Acuticoccus sp. I52.16.1: one gene and its partner. The protein of the gene in region 1 interacts with the protein of each later gene in a pairwise test. Links are inferred from orthologs where the notes say so. Each region holds a gene or a part of one and is shown in the gene's direction. Other genes may lie near its edges.

Region 1 (5,189 bases):
CGCCGGTGCGCCCGCGGGCGCTCGCCCGGTGTCCGGGCGTCCCATGAGATGGCGGAGAGGATGAAGCCGACGGTGATGACCGAATGATCCCAACGCGATGAGCCGCAATGCCGAAGACAAGGGCAACGGCCCGCCGGTCGACCGACGCGGCGACTGCGGCCCGTTCGACATCATCGGCGACGTGCATGGCTGCGTGGTCGAACTGCGCCGGCTCCTCGAGGTGCTGGGCTACCGGGTGGATCCGCTACCCGCGGGCGCGGGGCTTGCCGGCGCTCGCCATCCCGATGGGCGGCGTGTCGTCTTCGTGGGCGATCTGACCGATCGGGGGCCGCGCAACGTCGATGTCCTGCGCACGGCGATGGGAATGACGGCGGAGGGCACCGCGCTCGGCGTGCGCGGCAACCACGACGACAAGCTGGAGCGTTACCTGCGCGGCAATCCGGTGAAGCTGGAGCACGGCCTGCAAAAGACTGTGGACGAGCTGGAGCGCACGGATCCGGACTTTCGTGCCGCGGTGGCGGCGCATATCGCCGGCATGGCGGCGCATCTGTGGCTGGACGGCGGGGCGCTGCTGGTGGCCCATGCGGGGCTGAAGGGCGAGATGCACGGCGAGGTGTCGGGCCGGGCGCGGCGGTTCGCCATGTATGGGGAGACGACCGGCGAGGTGGACGCCCAGGGCCTGCCCGTGCGCATCGATTGGGCGCGCGACTACCGCGGCGCGCCGCTGGTGGTCTACGGGCACACGCCGATGCTGGCGCCGCGCCGGCTGAACCGCACCGTGTGCATCGACACCGGGTGCGTCTTCGGCGGGGCGTTGACGGCGCTGCGCTGGCCGGAGGACGAGCTGGTGTCGGTGCCGGCAAGCGAGGTGCACGCGGTGTCGCGGCGCTGGCCGCCGCCGGAGTGAGCGGTGCCGCGAGGGCCCCGAAGGGCCGGCCATTGCACGGGATGCGACTGAGCGCTTGCAGCGACCGCCGATCGCGATTATTGCATGGCGCAGATAGGGGTGTAGCTCAGTTGGTAGAGCGGCGGTCTCCAAAACCGTAGGCCGGGGGTTCGAGTCCCTCCGCCCCTGCCATGTCGTGCGATCGGGTCGTGCGATCGGGTCGTGCAGGCGGGTTGTGTGGCCGGCGCATGCGGTCACACTTTCAGGTGGGCACCTCAACGCAGATGCTGCCGAAGGGGTTGCATCTCAATCGAACGATTGTTAGGTACGGCCTCCGCGAGGCGCCGAAGGGGGTCGTGCGCCTTGATGTTTCGACGATCGGTGTCGGGCAAGCCCTGCGGCGGTGCTGCGGGGCTTCACTGCGTCGATAACAGAACGAGCGCCGCCGGGCGTGCCCGGTTGGCAAAAGGGGTCTGAGTGGCGACGAATCCGATGACGTTCATCCAGCAGGTGAGGGCCGAGACCGCCAAGGTCGTGTGGCCGAGCCGGCGTGAGACGATTATCACCACCGTGATGGTGTTCATCATGTGCGCCTTCGCATCGGTGTTCTTCTTTCTAGTGGACCGGATCCTCGGCTGGGGAGTCGGCCAGATCCTCGGTTGAGGCGCCTTCAGCGGCAGCCCCGACGGATCTCCGAGGAAAAGACATGAACAAGCGTTGGTACATCGTCCACGCATACACGAACTTTGAGAATAAAGTCCGCGAGGCGATCCTCGCGGAGGCAGAGCTGCGTGGGCTGACGGAGTTTTTCGAAGAGGTCCTGGTTCCCAAGGAGAAGGTCTCCGAGGTCAAGCGCGGCCGGCGGGTCGAGACGGAGCGGGTCACGTTCCCCGGTTACGTCCTCGTCAAGTGCGCGCTGACGGACCAGGTCTTCCACCTCATCAAGAACACCCCGAAGGTCACGGGGTTCCTGGGCGCCACGCAGCGCCCGCAGCCGATCCCCGACCGAGAGGCCGAGCGGATCCTGCACCAGGTGACCGAGGAGGTGGAGCGCCCGCGTCCGAAGGTGACCTTCGAGGTGGGCGAGCAGGTTCGCGTGGCGGACGGTCCGTTCGCCTCGTTCAACGGCCTGGTCGAAGAGGTCGACGACGAGCGGGCGCGGGTGAAGGTGGCGGTGTCCATCTTCGGCCGCCCGACCAACGTCGAGCTGGAGTACGGCCAGGTGGAGAAGGTGGCGCACTAGTTGCGCCGGCCTCCTGCGGGCGGCGACGAGTTGCGGGAGGCGAGGGGGCGACCAATCCCCGGACCCGGACCGCAGACGGGCATGAGGCCCGATTTTTGGTAGGGCTTCGGCCCGTGAGGAGATGAGATGGCAAAGAAGATTGCCGGTTACATCAAGCTGCAGGTGCCCGCGGGCGCCGCGACCCCGTCGCCGCCGATCGGCCCGGCGCTCGGTCAGCGCGGCTTGAACATCGTGATGTTCACGAAGGACTTCAACGCGAAGACGCAGGACATGGAAAAGGGTGCGCCCTGTCCGACCGTCATCACCTATTACACCGACAAGTCTTTCACGTTCGAAATCAAGACGCCGCCGGTGTCCTTCTTCCTGAAGAAGGCGACGGGCCTGTCGTCCGGCTCCAAGGCGCCGGGCAAGGAAAAGGCCGGCACGGTCACGATGGCGCAGTGCCGCGAAATCGCCGAAGCGAAGATGAAGGACCTCAACGCCGACTCGATCGACCAGGCGGCGAAGATGGTCATGGGCTCTGCCCGCTCGATGGGTCTGGAGGTCGTCGATGGCTAAGCTCGCAAAGCGCATGCAGGGCGCCTACGAGGGTCTCGACCGTCACGGGTCCCACTCGCTCACCGACGCCGTGAAGCTCCTCAAGGAGCGCTCCAAGGTGAAGTTCGACGAGACCGTCGAGGTCTCCTTCAACCTGGGCGTCGACCCGCGCCACGCCGACCAGATGGTCCGCGGCGTGTGCCTGCTGCCGCACGGCACCGGCAAGACCGTCAAGGTCGCCGTGTTCGCCCGTGGCGACAAGGCCGAGGAGGCGAAGGCCGCCGGGGCCGACATCGTCGGTGCCGAGGAGCTGGTCGCCGAGGTTCAGGCCGGCAAGATCGACTTCGAGCGCTGCATCGCGACGCCCGACATGATGCCGCTGGTCGGCCGCCTCGGTAAGGTGCTCGGGCCCCGCGGCCTGATGCCGAACCCGAAGGTGGGCACCGTGACGCCGGACGTGGCCAAGGCCGTGCAGGACGCCAAGGGCGGCGCCATGCAGTTCCGCGTCGAGAAGGCGGGCATCGTCCATGGCGGCGTCGGCAAGCTCTCGTTCGACGAGGACAAGCTGGTCGAGAACATCCGCGCCTTCTACGACGCGGTGAACAAGGCCCGGCCGTCCGGGTCCAAGGGCACCTACATGAAGAAGGCGTCGATGACGTCGACCATGGGGCCAGGCCTGAAGGTCGACATCTCGACGATGGCCGCGGAGGCCTAGGGCGACGTGCCGGGTGAGCCGCAGCCACGCTGGCGTCGCATGGTCCTGGCCGCGCTCGTCGCGGCCTCGACGGTGTTCGTGATCACCGTGGTGCGGGGTCTCGTCGGCTGAGGCGTCGCGGTCCGCCGCGGCACACCTGCCCGCCGGCACGACCCGCATAAATGGGGGGTGCCGGATGACGACAGGGGCGACGCGCCGGGCGAGAAGGCCCGGATCGGCCGAGTTCCCGCAGCGACGGGCGGTCTAGGAGCGTGCCGGGCGAGGCGCGGATCCGCCGCCGGGACGTCCGGTTCGGCCTGGTGTTCGCCGGGCTCCAGGTTCTGGCCTATGCGCCGGCTCTGGCGCTGATGTACGGCCTTTCGGCGATGTGGTCGCCCGAGGGGCAGGACGGCGGGCTCCATTGGGGCTCGCTGGTCGGGGTGGTGATCGTCGCCGGCGTCGTCTTCGCGGTGGCCTTCGCCGTGGTCCTGGGTCTGAGCGCCGTGACCGGCCTGCTCGACTGGATCGTGCGGGACAGCTCCGACGAGGGGCGCCGCTGAACAAGGAATTCGCCCGGCATCGCAGGGCGCACAAGCTTCCCCCGGCTTCGGCCGGGAGAGGGTCGCCTCGGAACCGGAGCCTCCACGAGGGGCGCCGAAGCCGGGGCAGCCTGTCCGAGACTGCAGGAGGGGTGTGTAGCGTAAGCCCCTTAATGGACCTGCATAGACGGGGGTCGGAACGGTGATCCGTTCGCTCTCGGGACGGGTGTGAACCGCTCGGCTGGCGTGAGCCTGTCCGAGCATTTTGAGCCGGGTGGCGCGATCCGCGTCGCCCATGTCTTGGAGACAACGGTGGACAGAGCCGAAAAACGCGAAATGGTGGGCTTCCTCGAGGAAGTCTTCGCCGATTCGGGCTCCGTGGTCGTCACCCAGTATATCGGGCTGACCGTTGCCGAGATGACCGACCTTCGCCGTCAGATGAAAGATGCTGGCGCGAAGTTCAAAGTCATCAAGAACCGTCTCGCCAAGATTGCGCTCGAAAACGGCGACCGGAGTGTCGCGTCCGAGATGTTCAAGGGTCCTGTGGGCATCGCCTACGGGATCGATCCGGTCGCAGCTCCGAAAGTTCTGACGGAATACGCCAAGAAGAACGAGAAGCTCAAGATCATCGGCGGGATCCTCGGATCCTCGGCGATGGACGACAAGGGTGTCGAGGCGCTGGCCAAGATGCCCCCGATCGAAGAGCTCCGCTCGAAGCTTATGGGCGTTCTCCTCATGCCGGGGTCCAACCTCGCGCGGGTTCTCAATCAGCCCGGCGAAAAGTTGGCCAAGCAGCTCAATGCTCCGGCCCAGAACCTCATCGGTGTTTTCGCAGCCTACAAGGCGAAACTGGAATCGGCGGCGTAAGTCCCCCTGGACCTCGCCCACTGAACCGACAACCTGGAAAGATCAAAGCAAATGGCAGATATCGAAAGCCTGTACGACCAGCTCTCGCAGCTGACCGTTCTCGAAGTGTCCGACCTCGTGAAGCGCCTCGAGGATGGCTGGGGCGTTTCCGCCGCGGCCGCCGCGCCGGCGATGGCCATGCCGATGATGGGCATGGGCGGCGGTGCCGAGGCTGCGGCCCCGGCCGAAGAGAAGACGGAGTTCGACGTTGTCCTGACCGCGGCCGGCGACAAGAAGATCAACGTCATCAAGGAAGTCCGCGGCATCACGGGTCTCGGCCTGAAGGAAGCCAAGGACCTCGTCGAGGGCGCGCCGAAGACGGTGAAGGAAGCCGCGTCCAAGGACGAGGCCGAGAAGATCAAGAAGCAGCTCGAAGAGGCCGGC
Region 2 (4,997 bases), 270 kb from region 1 along the record:
CGGCAACATGTTCGCCAACTACCTTGCCGGCGCCCTGCGCAACCCGTCCGCCGCCGACGGCCAGTTCGGCCGCCTGATCTTCGGCTTCGCGGTGACGGAAGCGCTCGGCATCTTCTCGCTGCTGATCGCGCTGCTGCTGCTTTTCGCGGTTTAAGCGTCAATGTCGAAGTTCGAACTGGCCGAGGTCAAAGTCGGCCCGGAGGCGGGCGTCAACGCCGGTGATCTCGTCGATACCGGGACGACGGGGACGCACATCACGCACCCCGATGGCGCGGTCGTCGAACCGCTCCACGGCGGTGGCGACAGCGTGTTCCCGCCGTTCGACTTCGACGCCTTCCCGTCGCACCTCTTCTGGCTCGCGATCTCGTTCGGCATCCTCTACTTCTTCGTCAACCGGGTCATCATGCCCAAGGTCGGCGGGATCCTGGAGGACCGGCGGGACCGGATCGCGAGCGACTTGGGCGAAGCCTCCCGGCTCTCGCGCGAGACGGACGAGGTCATCGCGGCGTATGAGCGCGAGCTGACGGAGGCCCGCCAGCGGGCCTACGCCATCGCCCACGAGCGGCGCGAAGAGATCAAGGCCGAGCAGGCACGCCAGCAGGCGGAGACCGAAGAGGCGCTGAACAAGCGCATCGCCGAGGCCGAGGCCGAAATCGCGGCTCGCCGCGACGCCGCCCTCGCCGAGGTGAGCACCATCGCCTCGGACGCCGCCCAGGCCATCGTCCAGAAGCTCTCGGGTGTTTCCATCTCCGGCGACGACGCCGACAAGGCCGTGGCCCAAGCGGAGGGTCCCCGTGCTTAATACCGATACCTTTTGGGCGTTCGTCTCGCTGCTCCTCTTCATCGGCGTGGTCATCGCCGTGGGGGGGCCGCGGATGATCGCGCAGGCGCTCGACGCCCGCACCCAACGCATCCGCAACGAACTGGACGAGGCCCGCAAGAACCGCGAGGAGGCTCAGGCGCTCCTGGCGGAATATCAGCGGCGGCGTCGCGACGCGGAGGCCGAGGCGGCCACCATCGTCGAGGAGGCGCGCAAGGAGGCGCGTCGCCTGACGGAGGAAGCCAACGAGAAGCTGCGCGACCTCGTCGAGCGGCGGACCAAGGCGGCCGAGAACAAGATCGCGCAGGCCGAGCAGCAGGCGACCGCCGAGATCCGCGGCCGCGCCGCCGAGCTGGCGATCGCCGCCGCGACGGATATCCTGAAGGCCCGTGTTTCGGGGTCGACGGCGGACCGCCTCGTCAACGAATCGATCGACACGGTTCGCACCCGGCTGAACTGACGGCACCTCGCCGCCCAGCCCATGGAAGCGGTCGCCCCGGCGGCCGCTTTTTTTTGTGCCGCGCGCCGGCCGGGGCTGCGCCTTCCCCTCCCCCATGCACCGCGCGCCTCTTTCGCGGGCGTGGATCTGTATCCCCATCGCCCGTCACGAGCGCCAGGAGGTCCCGGATGAAGCTCTACGGAATGTTGGACTCGCCCTACGTGCGCCGCGTCGCGATCGCGCTGACGCTCCTCGAACTGCCGTTCGAGCACGTCCCGCTCTCGGTCTTCCGCGATTTCGAGGCGTTCGGCGCGATCAACCCGGTGGTCAAGGCGCCGACGCTAATCACCGCCGACGGCGCGATGCTGATGGAATCGACACTCATTCTGCAGCACCTCGAGGAACTGGCGCCGCCGGGGCGGTCTCTGCAGCCCGGCGATCCGGCCGCACGCGTCACCGCACTGCGGGTCACCGCCCTCGCCCTCGCCGCCGGCGAGAAGACCGTCCAGCTCGTCTACGAGCACCAGCAGCGTCCGGAGGATAAGCGGCACGATCCCTGGATCCGGCGTGTCGACGGCCAGCTACGCGCCGCCTACGACGCCCTGGAGCCGCTCGTCGACCCCGCCGCCTGGCTCGGCGGCGAGCGGATGCTCGATCCGGACATCACCGTCGCCGTCGTCTGGCGGTTCACGCAGTTCATTCTGGCCGGGCTGATCGCGCCGGCGGACTACCCGCGCCTCGCCGCTTTCAGTGCGCGGGCCGAGGCGACGCCGGCCTTCGTCGCCACGCCGCTGGACTGAGCGCGGGACGCCCACGCCGCCTTGTGGTCGGCCGCGAACGGCGCGAGAAGGAGGGGCAAAGGGAGAGTCCATGGTCACGCGCGCTTTCGCGACCCTCGGGGTCGGCGATCAATACGAAACCATCACCGAGCGCATGATCGCGACGCTCGACGTCCTGGTGGACGAGGGCGAGCCGATCCTGTCGGCCTACCGCCCGGAGCAGGACGGGCCGTGGCTGATCGACGTGATGTTCGTGGAGCGTGACGCGGAGGGTCGCGCGCGCTGGCTCGCCGAGGCGCGCGAGCTGCTGCCGGATCTTCCCGAGTTCGAGGAAGACCCGGTCGCCGAGCGCGACTGGGTGGCCGAGAGTCAGAAGGCATTGCACCCGATCCATGCCGGGCGCTTCGTGGTGTTCGGCTCGCATGATCGCGCGCGGATGCTACCGACGCGCTGGCGTATCGAGATCGACGCCGGTCGCGCCTTCGGCACCGCGCACCATGCGTCGACGCGCGGCTGCCTCATCGCGCTCGAGCGGCTCGCCAAGCGGCAGCCGCTGACGACCGTGGCGGATGTGGGGACGGGGACCGGCGTGCTCGCCATCGCGGCCGACCGCTTGGGTGCGCGGTCGGTCGCGGCTGGCGATATCGATCCGGTCTCCGTGGAGGTGGCACGCCGCAACGTCGCCGCCAACCGTACGCAAAGACCTGTCCCGGTTGTGGTGCGAGCGGGGCCGTTCGCGAGCGCCGAGACGGTGATCGCGAACATTCTGGCGCGACCGTTGATCGCGATGGCGAACGAGCTGGCCCTGGCCACAGGCCGTACGCTCATTCTCTCCGGTCTGCGGACGGCGCATGTCCGTCCGGTCAAGGCCGCCTACCGGGCCCGTGGGCTGGTGGTGACCGATCAGATCATCATCGAGGACTGGGCGACGCTCACCCTACGTCGGCCGCTGCGATGACCACGGGTCGTCGCGCCGGCCGGCGGGGCGCCGCGCCCTCAGCGACGCGATTAGACGAAGGGGTAGCCGCGCGGGTCGCGCTTGATGATCTCTTCGCGCTCGTAACCCAGCTTGGCGAGCGTGGCATTGTCGAGGCTCAGAAGGTATGCAGCCACCGCGCGGTCCGCCTGACGCTTGCGCGACTGCATGACCTTCTCGCCGAGACGAGCAAAGAAACCCTTCGAAGACGCCGAACGGTCCGCGGCAAAGTCTTGGGTGGCGGTGATGGCCATGTCATGTATCCCTGGTTTGTGCGCTGCAACAACTTGCGAGAACTTCTCATGCAGCGATCGACACCGAGGAAGGTACGAGAATCGCCCCTGATCTCAATGCACAGACCTGCATGGCAGGCTCCGCCTGGTGCAACGCAACACGCATGACACCCTGCGCCCATCCCTGAATTCACACTCCTCAGCTTATCCTCAGGCCCCCATCCGCCATGCCTTTCCAAACCTTCGACGCCGCCGCCACGCCCCCCGAAGATATCGAAAAACGCCTTGCAACTCTAAGGGATAGCTTTGACTCTCTGGGAGTCGACGGGGTGGTCGTCCCGCACGAGGACGCCTATCAGAGCGAGTATCTGCCGGCCTCCGAAGAGCGGTTGCAGTTCATCAGCGGTTTTACTGGCTCCGCCGGCAGGGCTTACGTTTTGCGGGATGCTGCCATGTTCGTGACGGATGGCCGCTACACGCTGCAAGCCTCGGCCCAGGTTCCGCCATCCTTCCACATCGCCAGCGACCCCGCCGCCGCGAAGGCCTGGGCGCGCGAGCACCTCGCCGGCATCACGCTCGGCGTGGACCCGCACCTCCACAGCCGCAACGATCTGGAGCGAATCGCCAAGCAGGCCGAAGGGCTGACCCTGGTGAAGCTCGACCACAATCCCGTCGACGCCGTGTGGCCGGCGCGCCCCGCCCCGCCTCGCGGCCAGGTGCGCGCCCACCCCGCCCACCTCGCCGGCCGCACCATGACGCAGAAGATCGCCGACGTGCGGGCCGCCATGGACGCGGACGCCCTCTTCATCGCCGACAGCGACTCGGTCTCCTGGCTGCTCAACTGGCGCGGCGCCGACGTCGCCCACACGCCGCTGGTCCTCGCCCGCGCCTTCGTCCCCAAGGAGGGCGAGGTCACCGTCTTCGTCGATCCCGAGAAGGTGCCCGATGAAATCGTCGCAGACCTAGCCGGACACGCCACCATTGCCGGCGCCGACGATCTCCTTGCCCGCCTCGCCACCCTCAGTGCCGGCAAGACCGTCGCGGCCGACCCCGCCCGCACGTCCGACGCCGTGCTCTCCACGATAGAGAGTGCCGGAACGCCGGCGCCGGGCAACGACCCCGTCCAGCGCCTCAAGGCAATCAAGAACCCCGCCGAGATCGCCGGGATGCGCGCCGCCCACCTGCGCGACGGCGTCGCCATGGTGCGCTTCCTCGCCTGGTGCGAGGCCCACGCCGTCGGCGCCACCGAGATCGACCTCGTCCGGCAACTGGAAGACTTCCGCCGCGAGGCCGGCGCGACCGACATCTCGTTCGACACCATCTCCGGCTCCGGCCCGCACGGCGCCATCGTCCACTACCGCGTGGACGAGACGACCGACCGCGTCATCGCTGCCGGCGAGCCCGTCCTGATCGACTGCGGCGGACAGTTCGAGGACGGCACCACCGACATCACCCGCACCTTCGTCGCCGGCGGCGATCCGGGTCCCGACGACTTCCGGATCCAGTATACGCGCGTTCTGAAGGGGCACATCGCCGTCGCCCGGCAGCGATTCCCCGAAGGCGCGCTGGGCTCCGAACTCGATCCCCTCGCGCGCATGGCGCTCTGGCGCGCCGGCCACGACTTCAAGCACGGCACCGGCCACGGCATCGGCGCCGCCCTCGCCGTGCACGAGGGTCCGGCCTCCATCTCCCGCCGCGGCACGACTGCCCTCGAGCCGGGCATGATCCTGTCCAACGAGCCGGGGGACTA

What was found. Proteins that work in one complex are often made in the same cells at the same time.
Region 2: the proteins of rplK (region 1) and MRB58_RS02460 interact in binary tests that used the Escherichia coli proteins (3 or more experiments, as listed by UniProt). The link is inferred for Acuticoccus sp. I52.16.1 from one-to-one orthologs.

Annotation. Positions count from the first base shown.
Region 1 is NZ_CP094828.1:809,632-814,820, reverse strand. What follows is about bases 1,131-3,971. They hold rplK (50S ribosomal protein L11), read left to right. Parts: upstream 1,131-2,255; coding sequence 2,256-2,687; downstream 2,688-3,971. Other genes in these bases: MRB58_RS03620 (hypothetical protein), read left to right, coding at 3,633-3,920; rplA (50S ribosomal protein L1), read left to right, coding at 2,680-3,381; nusG (transcription termination/antitermination protein NusG), read left to right, coding at 1,593-2,129; secE (preprotein translocase subunit SecE), read left to right, coding at 1,379-1,549. In the rest of the region: MRB58_RS03650 (metallophosphoesterase), read left to right, coding at 98-907; rplJ (50S ribosomal protein L10), read left to right, coding at 4,128-4,766; rplL (50S ribosomal protein L7/L12), read left to right, coding at 4,818-5,189. UniProt on the Escherichia coli protein: Forms part of the ribosomal stalk which helps the ribosome interact with GTP-bound translation factors.
Region 2 is NZ_CP094828.1:537,435-542,431, forward strand. Bases 1,154-4,062 are described here. They hold MRB58_RS02460 (50S ribosomal protein L11 methyltransferase), read left to right. Parts: upstream 1,154-2,129; coding sequence 2,130-2,996; downstream 2,997-4,062. Other genes in these bases: MRB58_RS02450 (ATP F0F1 synthase subunit B), read left to right, coding at 1,154-1,280; MRB58_RS02455 (glutathione S-transferase family protein), read left to right, coding at 1,448-2,059; MRB58_RS02465 (hypothetical protein), read right to left, coding at 3,047-3,268; MRB58_RS02470 (aminopeptidase P family protein), read left to right, coding at 3,475-4,062. Also shown: MRB58_RS02440 (F0F1 ATP synthase subunit C), read left to right, coding at 1-154; MRB58_RS02445 (F0F1 ATP synthase subunit B), read left to right, coding at 161-802; more of MRB58_RS02450, read left to right, coding at 795-1,153; more of MRB58_RS02470, read left to right, coding at 4,063-4,997. UniProt on the Escherichia coli protein: Methylates ribosomal protein L11.